One region of the Cohnella abietis genome, then DNA from elsewhere that is predicted to be linked to it. Evidence: predicted binding sites of a transcription regulator. Region 1 holds the regulator's gene; the other holds the start of a gene.

Region 1 (5,013 bases):
TTCTTGGGATGTCTCGGATGCATATGAGACAATGGAATGAAGCGCAAAGGCATTTCCAATTAATTGTGTCCACATCGGAAGAGACCAGACTACAAGCGATCGCTTATAATGCATTAGGCTGCATTCAAGCTATTTATGCCCATATTGATCAAGCTCAGCATTATTTTCTCAAAGCGTTGGAAGTCGATCCCTCCTTCACTGATCCTCAGTTGAATTTGGAATCGATCCAGCAGGGAAGTGGACAGCTGCAGCTTCAATTCGGAAGTGCTGAGCTGCAAAGCTTAGTTCAGGTCTAGATATCGCCCGTTATATATACGGTTCTGGTTGCCGGAAGGAAAGGAAGTCAGCAATGAAATTTGCCGTGCTCGATTTTGAAACAACGGGCATGTCGTCCGATAAAGATGAAATTATACAAACGGGGCTCGCGCTAATTGATGAGGCGGGTACCGTTTGTTCAACGTATGCTAGCTATGTGCGTCCAAGCAGGCCGGTACCGCCTGAGATAACGCGTTTAACGGGGATCACCAATGAGGATGTCATCAATGCTAATGAGCTTGAAGATATGCTTAATGAGGTTGTCCCTTTCCTTCAGGATGCTGTACTTGTAGGGCACAACGTAGAGTTCGATGCTTCCTTCTTGCAAGCCGCCCTAGATCGGAGCGGCTATTTGCCATTCGCAGGACGAATGATTGATACAGTGGAGCTTACTCGCCTTCTGTATCCCACCCAGCCATCTTATTCATTATCATCACTTACACAAACCCTTAATATTAGTCATGATCGCCCTCATCAGGCTGACAGTGATGCTGTTGCAACCGCAGAGCTATTCCTGCTGTGCTTGAACAAGCTCAGGACGTTGCCATTATTTACTTTGCAGCGGCTTAGAGCTATGTTCGATCAGGAAAGCAATGATCTAGGCTGGCTAATTGCTGACGTAGCTGTTTGGCGTGAAACGCAGCCATTCATTCAAGAGGAAGGGGTTCATCACTTCCGTCAATTCGCGATGAATGTGGGCGACTGGAGCGAGGATGCACTTACAAATCGGAGCGAAGATACAACGGATGCATCTAAGCTGTTGAAGGATATGTCATTCGACGAATATCTAGCTATCGTTCAGAATAATCTCAAGCAGCTGTTTCCCGGATATGAATCAAGGGAAGGTCAGGAGATTATGTTCCAGGAGGTTGTTGGAGCATTAGAGCAGGACTCTCATTTATTGGTGGAAGCGGGAACAGGAACGGGGAAATCACTAGGCTATTTGTTGCCTTCACTATATTATGGGTTAAAGGAAGACAAAAAAGTCGTAGTCACTACTCATACAATTCAGCTTCAGGAGCAGCTTCGTGAACGAGATTTGCCTTTGCTTCAGCAGGTTCTTCCTATGCCTTTTCGCGCAGCGGTATTCAAGGGTCGTAGTAACTACTTATGCTTGAGGAAATTTGAGAGCCGTCAGCAAATTCCAGAGCATGCACTAGGTCGCGAGGATGCCATTACTCGAGGGGGAATGACGGTATGGCTTGGAGAAACGGAAAGAGGGGAATCTGAAGAGCTCAATATCGGTACTCGGAACAAGGAGGAATGGGATGCAGTATCCAGTGATGCAGCATCTTGTCTGAATCGTGCCTGTCCTTGGTTCCGTCGCTGCTTCTATCATCGAGCACGGAACGAAGCCGGTAAAGCAGATCTTATTATTACGAATCATGCTCTGGTGTTCACTGACATACGCGCTGAGCATCGGCTTTTACCCGCATATGATAGACTGATTGTAGATGAAGCGCATCATCTGGAAGAGGTTGCAAGCCATCATCTCGGACAGAAAACAGGGCATTCAACGCTAGCTATTCCTCTTCAACGTATCTGGAAAGATGCACGTACTGGTTTATTGCCTCAGTTAATTAGCACTGTTTCATCATTAGGAACGGGCAATTCATCGGCTTGGACAGAAAAGCTAGAGGTAATCGTGCCCAAAATTCATGAAATACGTGATGCATGGGAGCGATGGATGGATGCTTTGTTTAATTTGCTCGCTAGTCAGGCCTCTACAGATGAAACAGGCAATTATACCTATAGGCTGAAGCCATCGGAGCTGCCTTCACAGTGGGAGAGCTTGTCCGTAGATGGGAACAATGTGATCCAGCTACTTTCCGATTTTATCCGGCCTCTAGAGAAATTAACGATTGAAATTCGGGAAGATGCGGATGAGCTTAGCTTGCAAGGGATGCTAACCGACCTAAGCGGAGTGCTGAAAGACTTGGCCAATGTGCGAGCAGATACACAATCTTTTGTCTCGCTTGGCAAGCCTGAGTTCGTTTATTGGGTAGAGGGGCATTCTCAGTATCGCGGGAGATCGGTATGGATATATGGAGTGCCAGCGGATGTAAGCGTGCTCCTTAAAGAAGGTGTATTCGATCGCAAAGCAAGCGTCATTATGACATCAGCTACACTTACGATTGATAAGTCTTTCCGTTACGTCACTGAGCAGCTTGGGCTAGATGCGGCTGAGAAGGATGGGAGATTAAAGACGGCATTACTTCCATCCCCTTTCAAATATCGCGAGCAGGCGTTAGTTCTTATCCCTAGAGATTTTCCTGCGATTAAAGGACGCGATGGAGAAACAACCTTCATCAATGCGTTAGTCGATTCGCTTCAGGAAATGGCCCGAACAGTGGGAGGGCGTATGCTTGTGCTCTTTACCTCCCATCGTATGCTTAAAACCGTGTATGGGCCTCTGAAGGAGCGACTAGAGTCAAGCGGGATTCAAGTGTTAGGACAAGGAATGGACAGTGGCAGCCGTAGCCGCTTGACACAGCAATTCATTAAGCAGCCAGCATCGGTGTTGCTAGGAACGAGTAGCTTCTGGGAAGGAATTGATTTGCCAGGAGATGCGCTGACTTGTCTTGCAATTGTCCGCTTGCCCTTCCAGCCTCCGAACCACCCGGTCGCAGAAGCCAAATCAGAGAAGCTCCAAGCTGAGAATAAAAATCCTTTCATGAAGCTATCACTTCCTCAGGCAGTTATACGCTTTAAGCAAGGCTTTGGCCGACTAGTAAGAACGGCTTCTGATAAAGGCATCGTCATATTATATGATACAAGAGTAATAGAAACGAATTACGGTAAATATTTCTTGTATTCCTTACCTGGTCCCAAGATGGAACATTTGCCGACAGCGGCGATGGCTGCCCGTGTAAGCTCATGGCTTAATCCGATTGTCGATGGTGAAGAGGGAGAGTTGTCATGAAACCGAACAAAATATCCGAGGCAGTCGTAAGACGACTTCCTGTCTATCTAAGATTTCTTAACGAGCTGAGTGCTAGTCGCATCCAGACAGTATCCTCGCAGGATTTGGGGGAGAAGCTTGATCTAAATCCTGCACAAATACGTAAGGACTTAGCCTACTTTGGAGAGTTCGGACGCAAAGGCGTTGGCTACAATGTCGATTATTTAATAGAAAAGATTCGCCAAATTCTTAAGCTAGACAAAATGATGCATGTTGCTTTGGTGGGGACAGGTAATTTGGGTCGTGCATTGTGCAACTATAATATGTACATTAAAGATAATATGAAAATTGTATCTGTTTTTGATGCTGATGAGAGCAAGAAGGGAACACTTATCAATCAATTAACCGTGCAGCCTATGCAGGAGCTATCGGCTGCAGTTAAACAACATGATATATCAGTTGGCATCATAACGGTTCCTTCTGCAGAGGCTCAGAATGTAGCCGATCAATTCGTGGCAGCGGGTATCCGAGGGATACTGAACTTCGCTCCAGTCGTTCTGAAGTCAATTCCTGGAGTGAGAATTCACCATGCTGATTTTACTGCAGAGCTACTTAGCTTGGCTTATTATATGGATCATATTAATGGTTCTTTGAATGGAGAGGAAAGCCAATGACGCGCTTACTTATTAATAATGGTACATTCGTAACAATGGATGCACAGCTGCCCCAATTCGAGGGTTGGATGGCAATAGAGGGCGATCTTATTGCTGGTCTTGGAGAAGGAAGCGCTCCTGAGCAAGAGAAATCTCGTGCTACTGAGATTATGGACGGCAAGGGACTACTGTTCATGCCTGGGCTTGTTAATACGCACGGCCATGCTGCAATGTCTTTGCTTCGCGGACTTGCGGACGATCTTGCTTTACAGGATTGGCTGCAAAATCATATGTGGCCAACAGAAGCTAAATTTACGGGTGACGACGTATATTGGGGTTCAGCTCTTGCTGCGGCGGAAATGATCAAAAGTGGTACCACCACATTTGTAGATATGTATGACCATATGCAACGTGTCGGCGAGGTGGTCGAGCAATCGGGTATGCGGGCTAGCTTAACCCGTGGTGTAATTGGCTTATGTCCTGAGGACGTCCAGAAGGCAAAGCTAGCGGACGCTATTCAGTTCGCCAAGGACTGGCATGGCGCAGCTGACGGACGTATTAGCGTTATGATCTCACCTCATGCTCCTTACACATGTCCACCCGACTATATTGTCAAATTCGTAGAAGCAGCGCATGAGCTTAATTTGCCAATGCACACTCATATGTCCGAAACGATAGCTGAGGTTGAGCAGAATGTTAGAGACTATGGCTACCGTCCGGTTGAGCATTTGGACCGTTTAGGTATGTTTAGTCGTCCTACTCTAGTTGCTCACGCCGTTCATCTAAATGATGAGGAAATTGCGTTGCTAGCGGAACGTAATGTTGCTGTCTCCCATAACCCGGTAAGCAACTTGAAGCTTGCAAGCGGGATCGCGCGAGTGCCTGATTTAATGAAGGCAGGAGTGACTGTATCACTCGGTACGGACAGTGCAGCTAGTAACAACAATCTGGATCTGTTCCAAGAAATATCTATGGCTGCTTTGCTGCACAAAGGCGTCAGTGGGGATCCGACAGTTGTTCCAGCGGCTGAGGCATTACGGATGGGAACCGTATACGGGGCTCGTTCCATTGGTTTAGAAGGAATCGTGGGCCAGCTTAAGGTGGGGCTCAAGGCAGATTTCATTGCTCTTTCCATCAGCAAGC
Region 2 (5,013 bases), 950 kb from region 1:
ATGAAATGATCGTATTTAGGAAACGAAGCAAATTTCGTTGGCTTACTCGCATTGTAGCGGATGACGTGCGGTAGCAAAATCGCATTCGTCCGACCGTGAGCGGTATGATATTGTCCGCCCCACTTGTGCGCTAGACTGTGGTTAATACCTAGAAAAGCATTGGCGAATGCCATACCAGCAATGGTCGAAGCATTGTGCATTTTCTCCCGGGCCTTCGGATCCTGCTGGTGGTACGAGGCTTCTAGATGCTCGAAAACAAGCTGGATAGCTTTAAGTGCAAGGCCATCTGTATAATCATTAGCCATAACAGAAACATAAGCTTCGATGGCGTGGGTAAGGACGTCCATCCCCGTATCGGCAACTGCCGTCTTAGGTAAGCTGTACACGTAATCCGGATCGATGATGGCAACGTCTGGCGTCAGCTCGTAATCCGCAAGGGGATACTTTGTATTACCCTTGTTCTTGTCGGTAATAACGGCGAAAGACGTCACTTCCGAGCCCGTGCCAGATGTAGTCGGAATAGCAACAAATTTCGCCTTCTGACCTAGTCGCGGATATTTGTAAATCCGCTTGCGGATGTCGAGAAACTTCATTTTCAGAGAGTCGAAGCTCGTCTCCGGATATTCATAGAACAGCCACATTGCTTTAGCGGCATCCATCGGAGACCCCCCACCTAGCGCGATAATACAGTCCGGCTTAAACTGAGCCATAATACGAGTTCCGCGCTCCACTGTATCTGTCGAAGGGTCCGGCTCCACATCAGAGAAAATCTCAATAGCGACAGCAGATTTCCGTTTGCGAAGATAGTACTCTACCTTCTCAGCGTACCCAAGCTTCACCATAGCAGCATCTGTAACGATCATCACCCGGCTAATATCGGGCATTTTCTCAAGATACTGAGTGGAGCCCCGTTCGAAGTAAATTTTCGGTGGAACCTTGAACCATTGCATATTTAGTGTTCTGTAAGCTACCCGCTTTATATTAATCAGGTTCACCGCAGTAACATTTGATGTCGTAGAATTATGTCCGTAAGAGCCGCAGCCTAGCGTGAGTGAAGGAAGATTAGTATTATAAATGTCCCCTATCGCCCCATGCGTGGAAGGTGCGTTGACGATAATACGTCCTGTTTGCAACCGTGCGGAAAATGCGGCAATAATCGCCTGATCGTTGGAATGAATGACAGAGGAGTGACCCATGCCGCCATATGCAACGACTTGTGCTGCACGTTCGATGCCTTGCTCTGCATTCTTAACCTTATAGCAAGCCAGAACTGGACTTAGCTTCTCGGCCGACAGCGGATATTTCTCGCCTACGCCTGCAAGCTCTGCTATGAGAATTTTCGTACCCTTCGGAACCGAGATACCAGCCATGGCTGCGATTTGGTCGGCTGATTGACCAACGATAACCGCGTTAACAGCGCATTTTTCTGGATTAATAACGAGTCCTGATACCTTCTCGGTTTCCTCCTTGGTCAAGAAATAACAGCCGTGATGAATGAGCAGCTTCTTCACCGCATCATAGATCGGTTCTTCCAGGATAACAGCCTGCTCAGATGCGCAAATCATGCCATTGTCGAATGTTTTAGATAGAATGAGGTCCGTTACAGCCTGATCCAGATCTGCTGTGCGCTCTATGAAGCATGGAACGTTACCTGGGCCAACTCCTAGCGCTGGTTTACCGGTGCTGTAAGCAGCCTTAACCATTGCGGAGCCGCCTGTTGCAAGCACTAGTGCCACATCTTTGTGGTTCATAAGCAATTGAGTAGCTTCCACGGATGGATTCTCGACCCACTGAATACAATTTTCCGGTGCTCCTGCTGCTACTGCTGCCTCTTGTAATGTCTTTGCCGCTGCTAGGCTGGAGCGTTGAGCGGATGGATGGAAAGCAAAGATAATCGGATTTCGTGTCTTGGCAGCAATCAATGCCTTGAACATCGTCGTAGATGTTGGATTGGTGACGGGAGTAATTCCCGCAATAATACCGACAGGCTCGGCGACCATCTGATAGCTCTCGTAGGCATTGTCTTCTATAACACCAACCGTTTTCTCGTTCTTTATACTGTGATAGATGTACTCCGTCGCAAACAGGTTTTTCGTAATTTTGTCCTCGTACACGCCTCTTCCTGTTTCCTCCACAGCCAGCTTAGCTAGTGACATATGTTGATCCAGACCAGCTAAAGCCATTTGCTTAACGATATGATCTACGCTCTCTTGGTCCAGCTTGAGATAAGCATCCTGTGCTTTCCTAGCTCGCTCTGCAAGACCGTTCACTTCATTTTGCGCGGTAACAAATTTTTGTTGCTCTTGTTCTTTTGCTGCCATAGGGATAAGCCTCCTTTTTTATATGAAACACAATCTTCAATCTCGTCGATTAGCCGTTCTTCCTCCCCAATCGTTTCTAATTGCGTTTAAGCTTGGCTCACTTCAGTCCGGATGATGGACGATTCGAGCATCAATTGGTTTATGCCGGCTCCTGGTGGAATATTACTCTCATTAGGGACATGTGACTTCATCATGTAATCACTCCATCTCTTGTTTGTTGAGTTAAGCATAACGCCGCAGCTGGAAATTTACTGTGAAAAATATCACAAAATAACAGCCGATTGGATGAGCATTTTTCAGGTGGATTGGATGGTTACATATTGATGAGGTGGCCTTACATTGGAGGTAATGGGGATTCGCGATTCCCAACTAACCAGAGAGGGAGGCGCTCAACATGTTCTACTTCACTTTTTTGTTTCTCCTCATGATCCTTGGGGTTGTCCTTGTCTTGCTATGTGGCAAAAGTATTATTAGTTCGGAGGAATAAGCTTTAAATTGGGATTTATTTAACCATATTAATAATATTTTTGGGTACAAGCATAAACGTTGAACGCCGTCCTTCGCGGCTTTCAACGTTTATGTCGGAGATTCTTCAGAAATGGATTGCGTGACTTATAATTGCGAGACTATGGCTTGCGTGACTTCTGCTTGGCTTGCGGGACTTCTACTTGGCTTGCATGGCTTATGGCTTGCGGGACTACGGCTTACGAACTCAGCAACTCTTATTTGATCAAAATCTAATGGTTTTTTATTTTAACGAATTCCACACATCTTAAATCCAATAAAGTAGCGCCTTTCCTCGTATATTTTCCTCAATAGCGCCACTGGAGTTCGTAAGAATAAATAAGTAGTCAATTTATCAGTAATAAACACAATTCGGTTCGTTAGCTCGGACACACATTGCCCTCTTGCATGCTCTAAGCCGCAGGCGAGATCGTAATCGGTTGGCGGAATGTTGCAGGATGCGATATGGCGTAAGCGGTATATGGATTATAGTGGGATGCGTGAGGGTCGTAAGCGAGTTTGTAATCGGTAGACGAATTGTAGTGGATTGTGAGATGCCGCAAGCGAGGCTGTGTAATTGGTAGGCGAATTGTAGTGAGAACCGTCCCCCCGCGCGGTTTCGCGGAGCACCGTCATCAAACAACAAGAGAAACATGTTTTCTACAGTAACAGACCTGCTGATTAAATAATTATATGACGTAGCTTCAACTAATTTCATCTAAATTAATTTCTAAATCAATTACTTTCTTTTCATCATTACTTGTGAAAAATGCCTGAGTGTAAAGAATTTTATCTTTGGACCCAATTTCAAAAACCCTCTCCTTACCATCACTATAAACTTGATTTTTCTCTAATGTCCCCGAAGTTCCTACAAAACTATATATGATATCTGGACGAGTAATACCATCTCCAAGAGCTGCACCCACTAGTGGGTCTGAATGAACAAACTTAATGGATTTATCGCCTTTATACACCAATTCTGAAGAAACTCTGATTTGTGATTTTTCTATTTGTTCTATCTTTACTCGAAGTGTAAATAATTCGGACGACACTTCCTTTACGTAAGGCTTATTTTCCTTGCTTTGACATCCCATCATCAAAATGATTAAAAAACATAAAATTATTACATTCCTCATCTTGATACACCCTTTCATAATAAGGATAATGAGACTCTGATAAACATAGCCTTTATTTTCTGAGATTATCGGACTAAATTTAACAAAATCAGTTAACATAAAGGGTTCTACATATTGATACGAGGAACCCATTATATCTATCCTCCCTTATCCTATTTCGCCTCTGCCCTTCCGATATTCGAGAGTTTGTTGTCGTTGCACTATCGTTCCCCATTAAAACATCCAGTTTTAATAAGGATCCCTTCCTTATCAAGCCTTTTATGACTAAAAGGAATATGACTTAATTTTTTATATTTTTCATTCCATATAATATCTATAAAATGTGATGGTTCTTTAAGAAAATGGTCAGGAGACACGTTCTCGTAACGATAATTTTCGTTAGGGAATGTTTCGTTAGAGTTAAATAAGTCAAGAACATCTTTTTCAATTGCAATTCCACCAACTTTATACTCATAAGCTAAAAATAACTCATTTAGAAAATCTGTAAAGTCCTTAATTTCATCCTCTTTTATTCCAATTTGGTCCCATTCTGGGGCATCAAACACAGAGCCAAAAAACCAGAAATTTACCATTAGCGCATTAGAAGAAGCCTTCTCTATTTGTAATGTCACCTTTCGTTTCCTTGTTAAACAAACAAATAATCTTAATTGTAAAGAGTGTAAGTAAAATGATTTTGGGTCTCCTTCATCATAAGGGTAACCTCTTTCGAAAAAATCAAAAATTTCATCAATATTTTTGTCAACAATTTCTATTTTATATGTGATTTTAGATAACTTAGTAATAATATCTTGAATAGTTTTCTTTCTCTCTTCTTTAATTTCCATCAAAAAACTAACTTCAAGGAAAGGACCGCCTTGCAGCCATTGTGACCACTCCATCAATGATTCCTCCAAAGTTGTTGGATAATAAACTATAAATTCGATATCCAGCTTAAATAACCTGCCCGTTCAAAAGGCTACCGATTATCGGTAGCCTTTTGGTGTTGTGCAATCATTCCTCGTTAGCGCAATCTTCTCTTCAAAATCATACCATCAAAATCAAAAACAACAGGC

What was found. The regulator Rex, encoded in region 1, represses fermentation and respiration genes when NADH is low (regulators of the CRP and FNR family bind a similar motif). The targets are predictions, from matches to a motif close to TTGTGAAATATTTCACAA.
Region 2: a site for Rex is predicted at 2,573-2,590, ahead of adhE (bifunctional acetaldehyde-CoA/alcohol dehydrogenase). Genes of this name have one in related genera too.

Annotation. Positions count from the first base shown of each region.
Region 1 covers NZ_AP019400.1:3,041,388-3,046,400, forward strand. The annotation lists gene KCTCHS21_RS13005 (hypothetical protein) at 1-296, shown strand, start outside; gene dinG (ATP-dependent DNA helicase DinG) at 350-3,238, shown strand; gene KCTCHS21_RS13015 (redox-sensing transcriptional repressor Rex) at 3,235-3,891, shown strand; gene KCTCHS21_RS13020 (amidohydrolase) at 3,888-5,013, shown strand, end outside.
Region 2 covers NZ_AP019400.1:3,988,968-3,993,980, forward strand. The annotation lists gene adhE (bifunctional acetaldehyde-CoA/alcohol dehydrogenase) at 1-2,321, opposite strand, end outside; gene KCTCHS21_RS17355 (hypothetical protein) at 3,530-4,093, opposite strand; gene KCTCHS21_RS17360 (hypothetical protein) at 4,162-4,839, opposite strand; gene KCTCHS21_RS17365 (hypothetical protein) at 4,962-5,013, opposite strand, start outside.